3 regions of the Macrococcus brunensis genome follow, and region 3 is predicted to be linked to each of the others. Evidence: predicted binding sites of a transcription regulator. Region 3 holds the regulator's gene; each other region holds the start of a gene.
What was found. The regulator CtsR, encoded in region 3, represses protease genes until heat stress. The targets are predictions, from matches to a motif close to ATGGTCAATAAAGGTCAAACA.
Positions count from the first base shown of each region.

Region 1: clpP (ATP-dependent Clp endopeptidase proteolytic subunit ClpP) is a predicted target of CtsR. The motif match lies at 3,303-3,323, and genes of this name have one in related genera.
Region 2: MGG13_RS01860 (ATP-dependent Clp protease ATP-binding subunit) is a predicted target of CtsR. The motif match lies at 1,982-2,002, and genes of this name have one in related genera.

Region 1 is NZ_CP092179.1:619,070-624,090, reverse strand. Features, by position in the region: gene MGG13_RS03350 (phosphoglycerate kinase) at 1-220, opposite strand, end outside; gene gap (type I glyceraldehyde-3-phosphate dehydrogenase) at 321-1,334, opposite strand; gene MGG13_RS03340 (sugar-binding transcriptional regulator) at 1,351-2,391, opposite strand; gene MGG13_RS03335 (glutaredoxin family protein) at 2,505-2,750, opposite strand; gene MGG13_RS03330 (hypothetical protein) at 2,737-3,039, opposite strand; tRNA gene MGG13_RS03325 (tRNA-Arg) at 3,146-3,217, opposite strand; gene clpP (ATP-dependent Clp endopeptidase proteolytic subunit ClpP) at 3,365-3,958, shown strand; gene MGG13_RS03315 (alkaline phosphatase) at 4,097-5,021, shown strand, end outside.
Region 2 is NZ_CP092179.1:347,052-352,072, forward strand. Features, by position in the region: gene lysA (diaminopimelate decarboxylase) at 1-731, shown strand, start outside; gene MGG13_RS01855 (aminotransferase class I/II-fold pyridoxal phosphate-dependent enzyme) at 747-1,922, shown strand; gene MGG13_RS01860 (ATP-dependent Clp protease ATP-binding subunit) at 2,081-4,162, shown strand; gene MGG13_RS01865 (MFS transporter) at 4,174-5,021, opposite strand, start outside.
Region 3 is NZ_CP092179.1:2,017,589-2,022,609, forward strand. Features, by position in the region: gene MGG13_RS10680 (ATP-dependent Clp protease ATP-binding subunit) at 1-26, opposite strand, end outside; gene MGG13_RS10685 (protein arginine kinase) at 38-1,042, opposite strand; gene MGG13_RS10690 (UvrB/UvrC motif-containing protein) at 1,032-1,412, opposite strand; gene MGG13_RS10695 (CtsR family transcriptional regulator) at 1,424-1,882, opposite strand; gene MGG13_RS10700 (NupC/NupG family nucleoside CNT transporter) at 2,043-3,263, shown strand; gene MGG13_RS10705 (LutC/YkgG family protein) at 3,302-3,847, opposite strand; gene MGG13_RS10710 (nitroreductase family protein) at 3,915-4,568, opposite strand; gene pdxT (pyridoxal 5'-phosphate synthase glutaminase subunit PdxT) at 4,671-5,021, opposite strand, start outside.

The DNA of each region.
Region 1 (5,021 bases), 720 kb from region 3:
GTGATAATTTTTCTTTGTCTTCTTCTGTTTTTACTTTACCTAAATGAGAGAAAATAACAGGAATACCGCTTTGCTCAATGATGTATTTAATAGTAGGTAACGCTTCAACGATACGATTGTCATTCGTGATTTCGCCGTCTTTCATAGGGACGTTAAAATCTGCTCTAACCAGAACCTTTTTATCTTTCAATTCTAAATCTGAAACAATCTTCTTTGCCATTACTATTCCTCCTCAAAATTGGTGTCAGTATCAGTATAACAATTTATTAGAAAAAAATAAGCAGGAGAAGCGTATCTTCTCCTGCTTACGCTTAACTAGATTAAGCTTGCTGTGCTTGTTCAGCTAAATGTTGTAAAGTACGAACTAATTGAGCAGTGTAACTCATTTCGTTGTCATACCATGAAACTGTTTTAACCATTTGGTGTTCACCGACAGTCATAACACGAGTCTGTGTCGCATCAAATAATGAACCGTAAGTGATACCAATGATGTCAGAAGATACGATTTGGTCTTCTGTGTAACCAAATGATTCATTAGATGCTTCTTTCATTGCCTGGTTGATTTCTTCAACCGTTACTTCTTTTTCTAAGATAGTTGTTAACTCAGTGATAGAACCTGTTGCTACTGGTACACGTTGTGCTGATCCATCTAATTTACCTTTTAATTCAGGGATAACTAAACCGATCGCTTTAGCAGCACCTGTTGAGTTAGGGACGATGTTCTGTGCAGCTGCACGCGCACGACGGAAGTCACCTTTAGCATGTGGTGCATCAAGTGTATTCTGGTCACCAGTGTATGCGTGAACTGTCATCATTAAACCTTCAATGATGCCGAATTTATCATTTAAAGTTTGAGCCATTGGTGCTAAACAGTTTGTTGTACAAGAAGCACCTGAAACGATTTCTTCAGAACCGTCTAAAATGTCATGGTTAACGTTGTATACAACTGTTTTAAGATCACCAGTTGCCGGTGCTGAGATTAATACTTTTTTAGCGCCTGCTTTAATGTGCGCTTGTGCTTTTTCTTCACTTGTGTAGAAACCTGTACATTCTAATACGACATCAATACCAAGGTCTCCCCATGGAAGTTCTTCTGCTTTAGGGTTAGCATATGATTTGATTACACGACCATTGACAAGGAAACCACCTTCAACGACACGTACTTCCTCTTTGAAGCGGCCTTGTGTTGTATCGTATTTTAAAAGATGTGCAAGCATATCGTCATCTGTCAGATCATTTACTGCTACGACTTCGATATCTTTTACTTCTTGTAATCTTCTGAATGCTAAACGACCGATACGTCCAAAACCGTTGATTGCTACTTTAACTGCCATGAATAATGGCCTCCTTTTAATTTATATTATTGTCAAAGGCAAATGCCTTTAATAACTGTTTTGCTACTGCTTCATCTGTAATAAGTGTTGTCTGTTTCGGTGCATTTTTTAAATAGGCTGCAATCGCATCGACTTTACTGCTCCCACCTGCCACTGCAATAATATGTTTCTTATTGATGACATCCTCGTGCTGCAGACCAATTGTTCGCACCTTATACACAATATTACCCTTTTTATCAAAATAGTAACCAAAAGCTTCACCGACTGCTTCATTTTCAAGCAGTAATTTCTGAATATCTGAATCGGTTTTTCTTCTGACTGCCATTTTAGCTGCGTTACCGATACCATGAACCACGATATCTGCTGATCTAATCTGATTGAGCACTGAACGTATTGAAGGTTCTTCAATCAAGTTCCGATAAGTCTGTTCACTGACTTGATCCGGCACATAAAGAGCCTCATAATGACCACCTGTTGATTCCGCCATTTTAGCGACGATAAAGTTAGCCTGATGAATCATATCTTCACCAAGACCCCCTCTTGCAGGTGTAAAGGTGACATCATATGGAACATGTGCAAGATGGCTCGCCATACTCGCTGTACTGGATCCTCCAGTAACCGTTACTTTCGTATCCGGTCCGAGCAATGACTGGAGATAACGGCCCGCTTCAACTCCGAGATTAATCGAAGTTTCCTGACTGTCATCTGCATCACCTTTAACAACAATCAATTTTCTGATGCCTGTCAGTTTACCGATTTCTGCTGCAAGAGCAGACAAATCATTGTAAACTTCCATATGCCCTGAGAGTAACGTTAAAACTTCCAGCCCTTCAGTCGTAATGGTCATGCCTTTAGGATGAATATCTATCAGATGTTCAGCTTTAAGGCTCTCAACATCACTTCTTAAAGTCCTTTCAGTCTGATGGAGTCGCTCTGCTAAAGCACGTCTGCCAATAGGCTGTTCAAGATGAATCATAGACAGTACATTGAAACGACGTTGCATTTTTTCAATCAAATCTGGAACCAGTCTCTGTTGAACGGCGAAAATTTGATCCATTCGACTTCCTCCAACTTAATGAGACATAAAACGTCCCAGTTGGGACAAAGTATGTTACACCTATATGTTAGCAAGATAAACTTTTATTTGCAAGAAATAACCTCGAACAATATTTAATATTGTTCGAGGTTTTCAGTTACTGTGACAAAATCAATGATTCCTTCCTGCACTACTTTATCCTGATAAGTCAGAACCGGTACACGTATCTGGTAGGCCATCATTAATTCATCGTCTTCAATTATATCAATTTCTTCATATGTGATATCTAAATCTACAAACTCAAGTTGTCGTTTTGCTTCTTCACATAAAGAGCAGTTCGGCTGAGTATATAATTTTAATTCATATTTATGCTTTGCCATAAACCCAGTCCTTCAAGCGGTTATTTTCGCAGCAGAGATGGTAGCCTTCCTCATAGTCAGGATTTTTAAGCATTTCTTCAAGTTCAAGTCGTCCTTCTTCTGTAATTTCTATATCCTTAAGAACCACAAGATCATCAACAATTACTTCACCAGAAATAAATCCATCTTTTTTCATTTCAATAAAAGACTCTTTAATCAAGTCTGTATCAATCCAGCCAAAGAAATTTGCAAGTACAGTACCTTTCTTAAGTTCATATAAAATGATAAATTTTAAACGGTCTTTTATCATATGGCTGTCCTCCTAGAATCTATTAGCTCATATATACCCTATTATTCAGTGATATATACAAAAAAATCTGCCGCAAAAGACAGATTTTTTAATACTAAAATATGAACGCCCTCGGAGGGAATCGAACCCCCATTTCAAGAACCGGAATCTTACGTGTTATCCATTACACCACGAGGGCAAGTAAGTTATATTATAGCGTGTATTGTTATATATTTAAATATGAAATAATACAAGTCTTACATCTCATTAAAAATAAGCTCTATCTTTTGACTATTTTTGACCATCTATAGTATATTATTATCAAACCTTAAAGGAGGATTTATTTATGAATTTAATTCCAACAGTTATTGAATCTACTAACCGCGGTGAACGCGCATATGACATCTACTCTCGCCTTCTGAAAGACCGTATCATCATGCTCGGTTCTCAGATTGACGACAACGTTGCTAACTCTATCGTTTCTCAATTATTATTCTTACAGGCGCAGGATGCTGAAAAAGATATCTACCTTTATATTAACTCGCCAGGCGGCAGTGTGACTGCAGGTATGGCAATCTACGATACAATGCAGCACATTAAGCCAGATGTTCAGACCATCTGTATCGGTATGGCTGCTTCGATGGGTTCATTCTTACTCGCTGCAGGTGCGAAAGGTAAACGTTTTGCACTTCCTAATGCAGAAGTGATGATCCACCAGCCACTTGGTGGTGCACAAGGTCAGGCGACTGAGATTGAAATCGCTGCCCGTCATATCTTAAAGACACGTGAAAAATTAAATCGTATTCTTTCAGAACGTACAGGTCAACCGATTGAAAAAATCGAGAAAGATACAGATCGCGATAATTTCTTAAGCGCTGAAGAAGCAAAAGAATATGGTCTGATTGATGACGTAATGCATCCAACAGCAGACGAAAAATAGAATTTTAGTTTAGCACTGAGCAAATGCTCAGTGCTTTTTTATTTACATTAACTTTACATATAATTTACAAGAATAGTCTTTTAGCTTTACATTTTACTGATAAATTTAGAATGTAATTTTAATTTAGGAGGATTCATTGTGAAATCATTTAATAAAGTTATTGCTTCATCTGTAATTGCAGGTCTTTTCTTATCATCAATGCCAACTTCTACTGGTGTACATACTGTAGAAGCTGCTACGAAGAAAGTAACTCCATGTAGCCAGCAGAAAACACCTAAAAACATCATCTTCATGATTGGTGATGGTATGGGTCCTTCATTTACTACTGCTCACCGTTATATGATGGATAACCCGACAACTAAAAGAATGGATCTTGTATCATTCGACCATTATTTAGTAGGTACTCAACGTACTATCGCTGAAGACGATCACGAAAACATCACTGACTCTGCTTCTGCTGCTACAGCAATGAGTGCTGGTGTTAAGACTTATAACAACGCTATTGCTGTTGATAACAACAAAGCCGAAGTTAAGACAGTTCTTGAACGCTCTAAAGAAGTCGGTAAATCAACTGGTTTAGTTGCAACTTCAGAAGTAACACACGCAACTCCAGCTGCATACGGTGCACACGATGAATCTCGTAAAAACATGCCAGCTATCGCTGATGATTACTATGATGAAATGGTTAACGGTAAACATAAAGTAGATATCATCCTCGGTGGTGGTAAAGATTACTTCCAACGTAAAGACAGAAACTTAATCAAAGAATTCAAAAATGATGGTTACAAATATGTTGGTAATAAAAAAGGTTTATTAAAAGCAGCGTCTAACTCTAAAGATAAGCAGATCCTTGGTTTATTCTCACCAGGTGGTATGCCTAAAATGATCGACCGGGATGCTAACATGCCTTCATTAAAAGACATGACTAAAACAGCTATCAAAAAATTAGACACAAACAAAAAAGGGTTCTTCTTAATGGTAGAAGGTTCTCAAATTGACTGGGCAGGTCACGCTAATGACGTAACTGGTGCAATGAGCGAAATGAGAGACTTTGACTTAGCAT
Region 2 (5,021 bases), 450 kb from region 3:
CACTGGAAGGCGTACGCAAAATTGAAGCGGCCGAGAATATCGACTTTATGGGTGTTCATTTCCATATCGGTTCACAGATATTTGAATCTACAGGGACAGTCGAGACCGTCAAGCTGGTCATTGAGTGGCTGAAAGAGAATGACATTGAAATTCAAGTGCTGAATATCGGTGGCGGCTTCAGTATCAAATATACGGATGAAGACGTCAGCTATCCGATTGAAGAAGGAATCCAGACAATCACCGATGCGCTGAAAACAGCTTGCGAGACCTTCGATTATCACGTGCCGGAACTGTCACTGGAGCCTGGGCGTTCTATTGTCGGTGAAGCAGGTATCACGTTATACGAAGTCGGTAATATCAAGGAAATTCCTGATACGAATTATTATGTCTCAATTGACGGCGGCATGAGTGATCATATCCGTACAGCGTTGTATAATGCGAAATACGAACTGCGCCTCGTCAACCGTGAGGAAGCACATGATAAGATGATGACAATCGCCGGTAAGCTCTGTGAATCAGGTGATATTATCCGTCGAGATATCAGGCTGCCATCTAGTATCCAGACAGGTGACCTGCTGGCGGTACTTTCTACGGGTGCTTATCACTACAGTATGAGCTCTAACTATAACCAGATGCTGAAACCTGCTGTCGTCTTCGTGTCAGAGGAAGGTGTCAGACCGGTCATCCGTCGTCAGACACTTGAGCAGCTCATTCAGAACGATATCATCTAGGAAGGTTATGATTAAATGGAACACCGATTTAATGAGCGGGTGACGGATCTGAAAATCCCGGGTACACGCCAGTTTTCAAATAAAGTAAGCGAATATGATAATGGTATCAATCTGACACTTGGCCAGTCCGGTTTCGATGCACCTGACTTTATCAGACAGGCGATGACAAAGGCGATTGATGATGGCAAGTTACGATATACGCATAATAAAGGTCTGATTGAACTCCGTAGAGCGATAGCAGACTATACGAAAAAGCGATTCAGCGTCAGTTATGATCCTGAGACAGAAATCATTGTGACAAACGGCGGATCTGAAGCTATCGATAGTGTCTTCAGAGCGATAGTGGCGCCTGGCGATGAAGTCATTATTCCGGCGCCGGCATATGCTGGATACGAACCGATTATCCATCTGCTCGGGGCGAAAGCTGTTTATGTCGATACAACTAAGACGCATTTTGTACCGACGAAAGCAGCAATTGAAGCAGCAATTACTGATCGCACGAAAGCAGTACTCTTCAACTATCCGAGCAATCCGACAGGCACAACCATGACACAGGCACAGATTGCAGAACTGGTCAGCCTGCTGAAAGACAAGGATATCCTCATCATTACAGATGAGATCTATTCTGAGAACGTTTATTCAGAGAAGCATCACTCTTTTATGGAGTTTCCTGAAGTACGTGATCAGCTCTTTGTCATCAATGGCCTCTCTAAATCGCATGCGATCACAGGTGCGCGTATCGGCTATATCTTAGCACCGCCATTTGCGACTGAGCAGGTGACGAAAGTCCATCTCTATAACACTATCTGCGCAGCAACTCCTTCACAGTACGGCGCCATTGCTGCATTGACACATCCGGAAACACCAGCCATGCTTGAAAAAATGAACAGAGCCTATATTGAAAGACGTGATTATCTCTATAAACGTCTGACAGAAATGGGACTGCCCGTCGAACTGCCGACAGGTGCGTTCTACATCTTACCGGATATTTCTGCATATAATAAAGATTCGTTCCAGTTTGCGACTGACTTACTGGAAGCGGAGCAAGTCGCAGTTGTACCTGGCGCAGCTTTTACCCCATACGGTGAAGGCCACATCCGATTGTCATTTGCCAGTACAATGGAAGAAATCGAAGAAGGCTGCGCGCGACTGGAGAGGTTTCTGAGGAACTGCATAACGAAAAGCAATTAATTGTCTCCCTTTGTGGAGACTTTTTTATTTAAATTAATAGTCAAAAAAGGTCAATAAAATGTTTGACCTTTTTTGACCTTTTTTATATAATAAGTATATCAAAGGTAATAGGAACCTTTGAAGAAACAATTACAACTGAATATTAGGAGGAATAAGTTATGAATAACTCATTTTTCAACAACGATTTTGATGCATTATTTAACAGTATGTTCAACGATATGAACCATATAAAATCTAATCCATATACGAAGAAACGTTATTATATTAATGGTCAGGAAGTGACTCCTGAGCAACTTGCAGCTCTTCAGCAGCAAGGCTACCCGTTCACAGAAGATGGGAAACAGCAATCAGCACAACAGCTGTCAGCAGATGGTATTTTAGGCAGACTCGGTCGCAATTTAACAGCAGAAGCAAGACAAGGCAAGCTTGATCCAGTTATTGGCCGTGATAAAGAAATCCAGGATACAGCCGAAGTATTAAGCCGCCGTATCAAGAACAATCCAATTCTGGTCGGTGAAGCAGGGGTCGGTAAGACAGCTATCGTCGAAGGGCTGGCACAGGAGATTGTAAAAGGAAATGTGCCTGCTTCTATAAAGGATAAGGAAATCTTCTCGCTTGATATCTCAGCACTTGAAGCAGGAACACAGTACCGCGGTGCATTCGAGGAAAACGTCCAGAAATTACTGGATGAAGTGAAATCACATGGTAACATCGTCTTATTCCTGGATGAGATTCATCAGATGATCGGTGCAGGTTCAACTGGCGGTGACTCAGGCAGTAAAGGTCTGTCAGATATCATCAAACCGGCACTCAGCCGCGGTGAAATTTCAGTCATTGGTGCGACAACTCAGGATGAATACCGCAACACCATCCTAAAAGACGCGGCGTTATCACGTCGGTTCAATGAAGTGGTGGTCAACGAGCCTTCTAGAGAAGATGCGCTTGAAATCTTAAAAGGAATTAAAGGAAACTACGAGAAACACCACAATGTTGACATTCCGGACGAAGCATTAAAAGCAGCGATTGATTTATCGGTGCAATATATCCCGCAGCGTACATTACCGGATAAAGCGATTGATTTAATGGATATCACAGCTGCTCACGTCTCTGCAGCTTATACCGCAGTAGATAAAGTGGAAGCTGAGAAAGAAATCGAAGAATTAACCAAGCAAAAAGAAGAAGCAGTACAAAAAGAAGATTACGAAAAAGCAAGCAGCATTCAATCACAGATTAAAGATCTGAACGATAAAATCGATGCTGCGCATGATAATAACAAGAATTCAGTGACAGTCGATGAAGTCGCTGCAACTATTGAACGTCTGACAGGAATTCCGGTCTCTAGGATGGATAGTGATGACCTTGAACGTCTGAAAAACATTCAGTCACGTTTGGAGGAGAAAATCATCGGTCAGGATGATGCAGTGAAAGCAGTAGCTCGCGCTATCAGACGGAACCGCGCCGGCTTTGATGAAGGTAATCGCCCGATCGGCAGCTTCTTATTCGTCGGACCGACCGGCGTCGGTAAGACAGAACTGGCGAAACAGCTTGCAGTTGACCTATTCGGTCACAAAGATTCACTCATCAGACTGGATATGAGTGAATATATGGACCAGACAGCTGTCTCTAAGATGATTGGGACAACAGCAGGTTATGTCGGCTATGATGACAACTCTAATACATTAACTGAAAAAGTCAGACGAAATCCATACTCAGTCATTCTGTTGGATGAAATCGAGAAAGCAAATCCGCAGATTCTGACACTGCTGCTGCAAGTGTTAGATGACGGTAAACTGACTGATGGTCAAGGTAATGTCGTCAACTTCAAGAACACCATCATCATTGCGACCTCCAACGCTGGATTCGGTGATGGACAGGAAGCAGACAGAGAAAGTATCTTCGACGACCTGAAGCACTTCTTCCGTCCGGAATTCCTCAACCGCTTCAATGCGATTGTTGAATTCAAGCACTTGAATAAAGAAGACTTGAAACAGATTGTTGAATTGATGCTTACGGACGTGCAGCATACACTCGATAAAAAAGAAATCACGATGAACATCACAGACGAAGCGAAAAACTGGCTCATCGACCAAGGATACGACGAAAAACTCGGCGCAAGACCACTACGCCGCGTCGTTGAACAGCACATCAGAGATATGATCACAGACTATTATCTGGATAATCCGGAAGTCAAAGAAGTGAATATTGATTTAAGAGACGACGAATTAGTTGTTAATGCATAATAAAGAACACCTCACGAAATGTGAGGTGTTTTTTGTATAGCTATGACTGGTTTCCCTCTCATTCTACGTGACAGAAAAAGTATGCCTAAGAAGAAAAAGCCTAGTGAAGTAATATATATAGAAATGTCTGGATTAAATATCCTACCGAGCCATCCACCTAATAGGGCGCCTATTGGCATAACAGCAGTACAGATGGCACTAAGGATAGTGCCCACTCTAGATAAGACTTTATTGTCGACATGGGTCTGAATGTATGTTGAAGTACCAATGTTCATAATGACAAGTGGGAGTGCAGAAAGCCCATAAAATAGCATTGAATCAAAATAGTTCTCGAATAATACAGATGAGAAAATAAATAAACCTGAAAATATAGGTGCAACTGTTATCTGTAGATTGATATCGATATTTTTAAGCTTTGGAGTGATTAAAGAACCGAATGCACCAAATATTACAGACGCAGTTAAGAAATAGCCATAAGCTAACTCTCCTCCCTTTTCAAAAGTGAAGGCGGGAAGTATAGCCTGGCTCATTGCGCCTGTAAAGTTAGCGATCATAGCAGGAATGGCTAACCATATCAGTCCGTATTGCTTAAAATAAGTTATACCTTCTAAAATTGAATGTTTATACTGCTGTTTACTGAAGGAGCCTTGTTCTGAATGCTTGTATTTTACTTTGACAAACATCAGACAGGCAAAGACAAAGGTTATGAAATTAATAATATAAATACTTTCTATTCCTAAAGACAAGATGATGAAGACACATATTGCTTTAGCGACTGAACTGATGATTAAATTGCCGGTCACTACAACACTATTGAACTTGATTAATTCATCTTCAGACATAATCATAGGTGCGAGTG
Region 3 (5,021 bases):
CGTTCTGTTAATTTACCAAACATTATGTTTCCTCCTTTTAAAGATGCTCTCTAAGCATCTTGGCTCTTTTTTCATCTATTTCAAGTGCTTCATTGATTGTATTCAGAAAAGGGGGCTGGATCGCCATCATCAGTTCATTAAATCGAAAAGGCTGTGTGGGAATGATTCCCATATCTATACCCATTTTCACTTCACTTAGTCTCAGACTTGCTTCTTCTGCACTGATCAGACGTGCATATTTTAAAATACCAAGACTGCGGTTGATGCGGTCAGATGTTTCGATATAATCATAATCAAACAGCCGTTGACGCATCGCTTCTTCCTCACCGATAATCTGTTCCACAATCTGCTTCAGGTCACTGATAATTGCTTCCTCGCTCTTACCGAGTGTCAGCTGATTGGATACCTGGTAGACATGTCCAAGACCCTGACTGCCTTCACCATATATGCCGCGAATTGTGTAACCGAAGCGATTGATTGCCTGCGCAATACGCGTCATGCGCTTCATAATAGAAAGTCCCGGCAGATGAAGCATGACACTCGCTCTAAGACCCGTACCGATATTGGTCGGGCAGGTCGTTAAATAACCGAGCGTTTCATCAAAAGATAACGTCATCTTCTCATCTATCTGCTGATCAATTTCTTCGGCTTTCAGATAAAGCTGATCAAGAGATAAGTCACGACCCAGTACTTGAATACGAATATGATCTTCTTCGTTAATCATAATGCTGACGGATTCATCTTCATTGAGGAAGACGGCCCCATAAGGCTGATTTAGCAGTTCCTTACTCACGAGATGCTTGATGACCAGCATCTGTCTGGCATTGACATCAAGGTCAGCAAGTCTCACTTCATCGAACTGCGGCGCCAGGACAGCAGATACTTCGTTCAGCACCTGCTCACCTGTCTGATCATCATACATGAGCGGATGCACAAAATTCTCAAGGTTACGGGCGAGTCTAATTCTGGAGCTCAGGATAATAGGCTGGTCTTCCTGCTGCATCCAGTCTCCAAGCTGCATATTTAAATGTTTATCCAGCATCGGAATCCTCCCTTTCTCTGAGTGCCTTAATTTCATCGCGCACAGTCACCGCTTCTTCAAAAGCCTGTTCAGCGACCAATCCTTCGAGTTTAGCCTCGAGCGCTTCTATCTGTTTCTTCAGCTTAATTTTTTCTGCCGACTTAAGAGGTGCTTGTCCGGTATGTTTCTGGTTGCCAGCCTGCACGCGTTCGACAATCTGCGGCACATAGTCACTGAATGCTGAATAGCAGGTATGACAGCCGAACTTACCGATATGCAGCGCTTCATTAAGCGCCAGGCCACAGTTCGGACATACGGGTTCTGATTGCTCTTCTCTAAGCAGATGTTTCAGAAGCTGGTTAATTGTAAACTCTTCATCATTATAGTTCATGCTGCACCTCACTAATGGTAGCGAACAACTGTCAGGACACTCTGCAGAATATTCGCTCTGATATAATCTCTATACGGTACATCTACATATAATGTATCGCGATGAATCGTCGCAAGAAGCAGACGCTTCTCACGGTCTGAAATCAAGTCATTCTGTGACAAAGCGTCAATGATATGCTCTGCCTTCTGCTGACTGACATGCTGTCCTGTCATTGCACTCAAGTGATCAATAAAGGCGCCCTGATTATTGGATTCAATCTTCGTAATACGGATATAACCGCCCCCACCACGCTTACTCTCAATCTCATAACCATGTTCACTTGTGAAGCGGGTCTTGATGACATAATTTAATTGCGACGGTACACAATCAAATTTCTCAGCAATCTTTGAACGTTTAATTTCCACGGCATCCCCGCTCTGTTCAAGTAACTGCTTCAAATATTGTTCGATAATGTCAGACATATTTTTCATGATTTCACCTCTTTTTGACCATCTTTGACTTTATTATAGGGACAATGCAGAATGAGTGCAAACAATTTGTCTCTCACCTCCGAAAGAGGTACCGCTTTCATAAAAAATATAGTATGATATTTAATGATGTTTTAATCTATATAGGAAAGAGAGGAAAAAAATGAATTATATTATTGGCGTAATTGGTATCGTCATCTTCCTATTACTCGCATGGGCAATCAGTTCAGATAAGAAAAATGTGAGATGGCAATATATTGGTATTATGCTAGTGATCCAGTTTCTCCTGGCATTCTTATTGCTCAAGACACCTGGAGGAGTCTGGCTCGTAGATAAGCTTGCAACTGGATTTGGTTTCTTATTAGGATACGCTGCTGAAGGGGTCAACTTTGTTTTTCCTAACATGGTCAACCTGAATGAAAAAGGCGAGGCCATGAATAACTTCTTTACTCAAGTCTTACTTCCCATTACTTTTATCTCTGCTTTAATCGGTATTCTTCAGTATTTAAGAATTTTACCTTTCATTATTAAATACTTAGGTCTTGCGATTTCTAAAATCAACGGCATGGGTAAACTGGAATCATACAATGCTGTCGCTTCAGCTATTCTAGGACAATCTGAAGTATTCATTTCATTAAAGAAACAGCTTCCTTATATTCCTAAACACCGTTTATATACTTTAACAGCTTCAGCGATGTCGACTGTATCACTTTCAATTGTCGGTGCCTACTTCACAATGATTAAACCAGAATATGTGGTAACAGCGATTGTCTTAAATTTATTTGGTGGTTTTATTATCGCTTCTATCATCAATCCTTATCGTGTTTCAGATGAAGAAGAGAACAGTGTTATCATGACTGAAAATGAACATAAACAGTCATTCTTCGAAATGTTAGGTGAATACATCTTAGACGGTTTCAAAGTAGCCATCATCGTCGGTGCAATGCTGATTGGTTATATCGCTTTAATTGCCATGTTAAACGGAATCGTCGATGCGGTGACGCCAGGTGAATTCAACTTCCAGACATTACTGGGTTATGTCTTTGCACCACTTGCCTTCTTAACAGGTATTCCTTGGGGCGATGCAGTTCGCGCAGGTTCGATCATGGCAACTAAACTAGTATCGAACGAATTCGTCGCTATGCTTGATGTACAGAATATCGTCGATAAAAATACAGGTGAATTATCTGAACGTGCGATTGGTATCGTGTCAGTATTCTTAGTTTCATTCGCTAACTTCTCATCTATCGGTATTATTGCCGGTGCAATTAAATCATTGAATGACAAACAAGGTGACGTCGTTGCAAGATTTGGTCTGAAATTACTTTACGGTGCGACACTTGTATCATTCATCTCTGCGACTATTGCAGGATTCTTCTTATAATAAAAAAAGCTTCGAAATCAATTGATTTCGAAGCTTTTTTAATAGTCTTCAACGATAATATAAGTCGCTTTGATTGGACCATGTACACCCACAACCAGTTTCATCTCAATATCTGCTGAGTTGGATGGACCAGTGATCAGGTTGATACATGTCGGAAAATCCGAATCATTATTTCTTAGATTGATCTGCTCGGCTGCCTGCGTAAATCGCGGCACAATCGTTGACTTCGGAATAATGGCGACATATGTAGCCGGTAGCAGGCTGACACTGCGTCCTTTTCCTTTATCTGCGTATAGGACGACTGTGGCACTTTCAGCAAGCGTCACATCACTGAAAGTAATACCGATGTTCGCACGTTCTGCGACTTCGATATTTTCTGCACCTTTGTCCTCATCCCAGATAAAAGTATCATATCTTTTTAAATCAATGTTCAGCTCATCAAAACGTGGATCATTCCAGGCGATGACTTCTCCGCCACCATATGTGTCAATAACATGCGCCAGTACCTCATTCAGTTCAGCTGAATTTGTTTCAACGATATCTGTATGAATAGCAATGCTGTGCTGCTTCATGACTTCTACCAATTCATCCTGTGATAAGCCTGCTAATGTCTTATCCTGGGGTCAGTCCGGGAATTCCCTCCTTGAGCTTTTATTGTCCAATGATACCTTCAGCGTCGCCACCATTAAAGGAGACAATCTCCTCTATTTCATGACGGCTGCTGTCATGAGGTGCTTTCACACCTTTCCCCATTGCAATGAACATGACAGGCACGTAGCGCTCTTTATTGATACTCAAAGCCTCCATCACTTCATCACGTTCAAAACCACCGATCGGATTCGTATCATAGCCATGATCTTTTGCAATCAGCATCAGCTGCATCGCTGCTAAATTCGCATCCATCATACCTTGCACTTTGATATAACTCTCAGGTGCCTGAGATAATGCACCTTTTAGTGCGGCAACGTTTGTCGTCATCACTTCCTGTGGCATGTATCCCAGTTCTACACTCTTACCATATACTTTTTCAATATCATGGACATGCTCATTGTCAGACAGCACCAGGACAAATGCAGCACTTGTTTCTAACTGACGCGTATTAAAACGGACCAGATCCTTAATACTTTCTTTAGCTTCATCAGACTCGACAACGACGAAGCGCCAGGGCTGCAAGTTAACTGACGACGGTGCTTCAGCAGCAAGTTTAATCATTTCAAGCATTTCTTCGCGCGGAATCTTAACGTCTGGATCGAATTCTTTAACCGATTTTCTAGTTGTGATAGCTTCTGTGAGTGACAGACTCATGATACAAAACTCCTTTAAATATAATGACACATTATAGCATCCTTCAGACTAAAAATCCTGCTAGCTGTTTACAAAAAAGTCACCGGCATAGGCCGGTGACTTCTATTTGTTTTTAGCAACCATCTCTTCGATGAAATACTTCATGATCTTAATATCTTCTGTCAGTTCCGGATGAAACGAAATACCTAAGTATTTATCCTGTCTTACCGCTACCATCTTATCTTCTACTTCACTTAAAACTTCTACATCATCATCTACTGAGACGATGTGCGGCGCACGAATGAAAACCGCATTGACCTGTTCTTCAATGCCTTTTACATCAAGATCTGCTTCAAAACTGTCAACTTGACGTCCAAATGAATTACGGCGTACCTTAATATCCATTTTCTTCAGATGGCCTTCATCGTAGCCTTCTATTTCGTCAGCGAGAAGGATAAGGCCTGCACAGGTGCC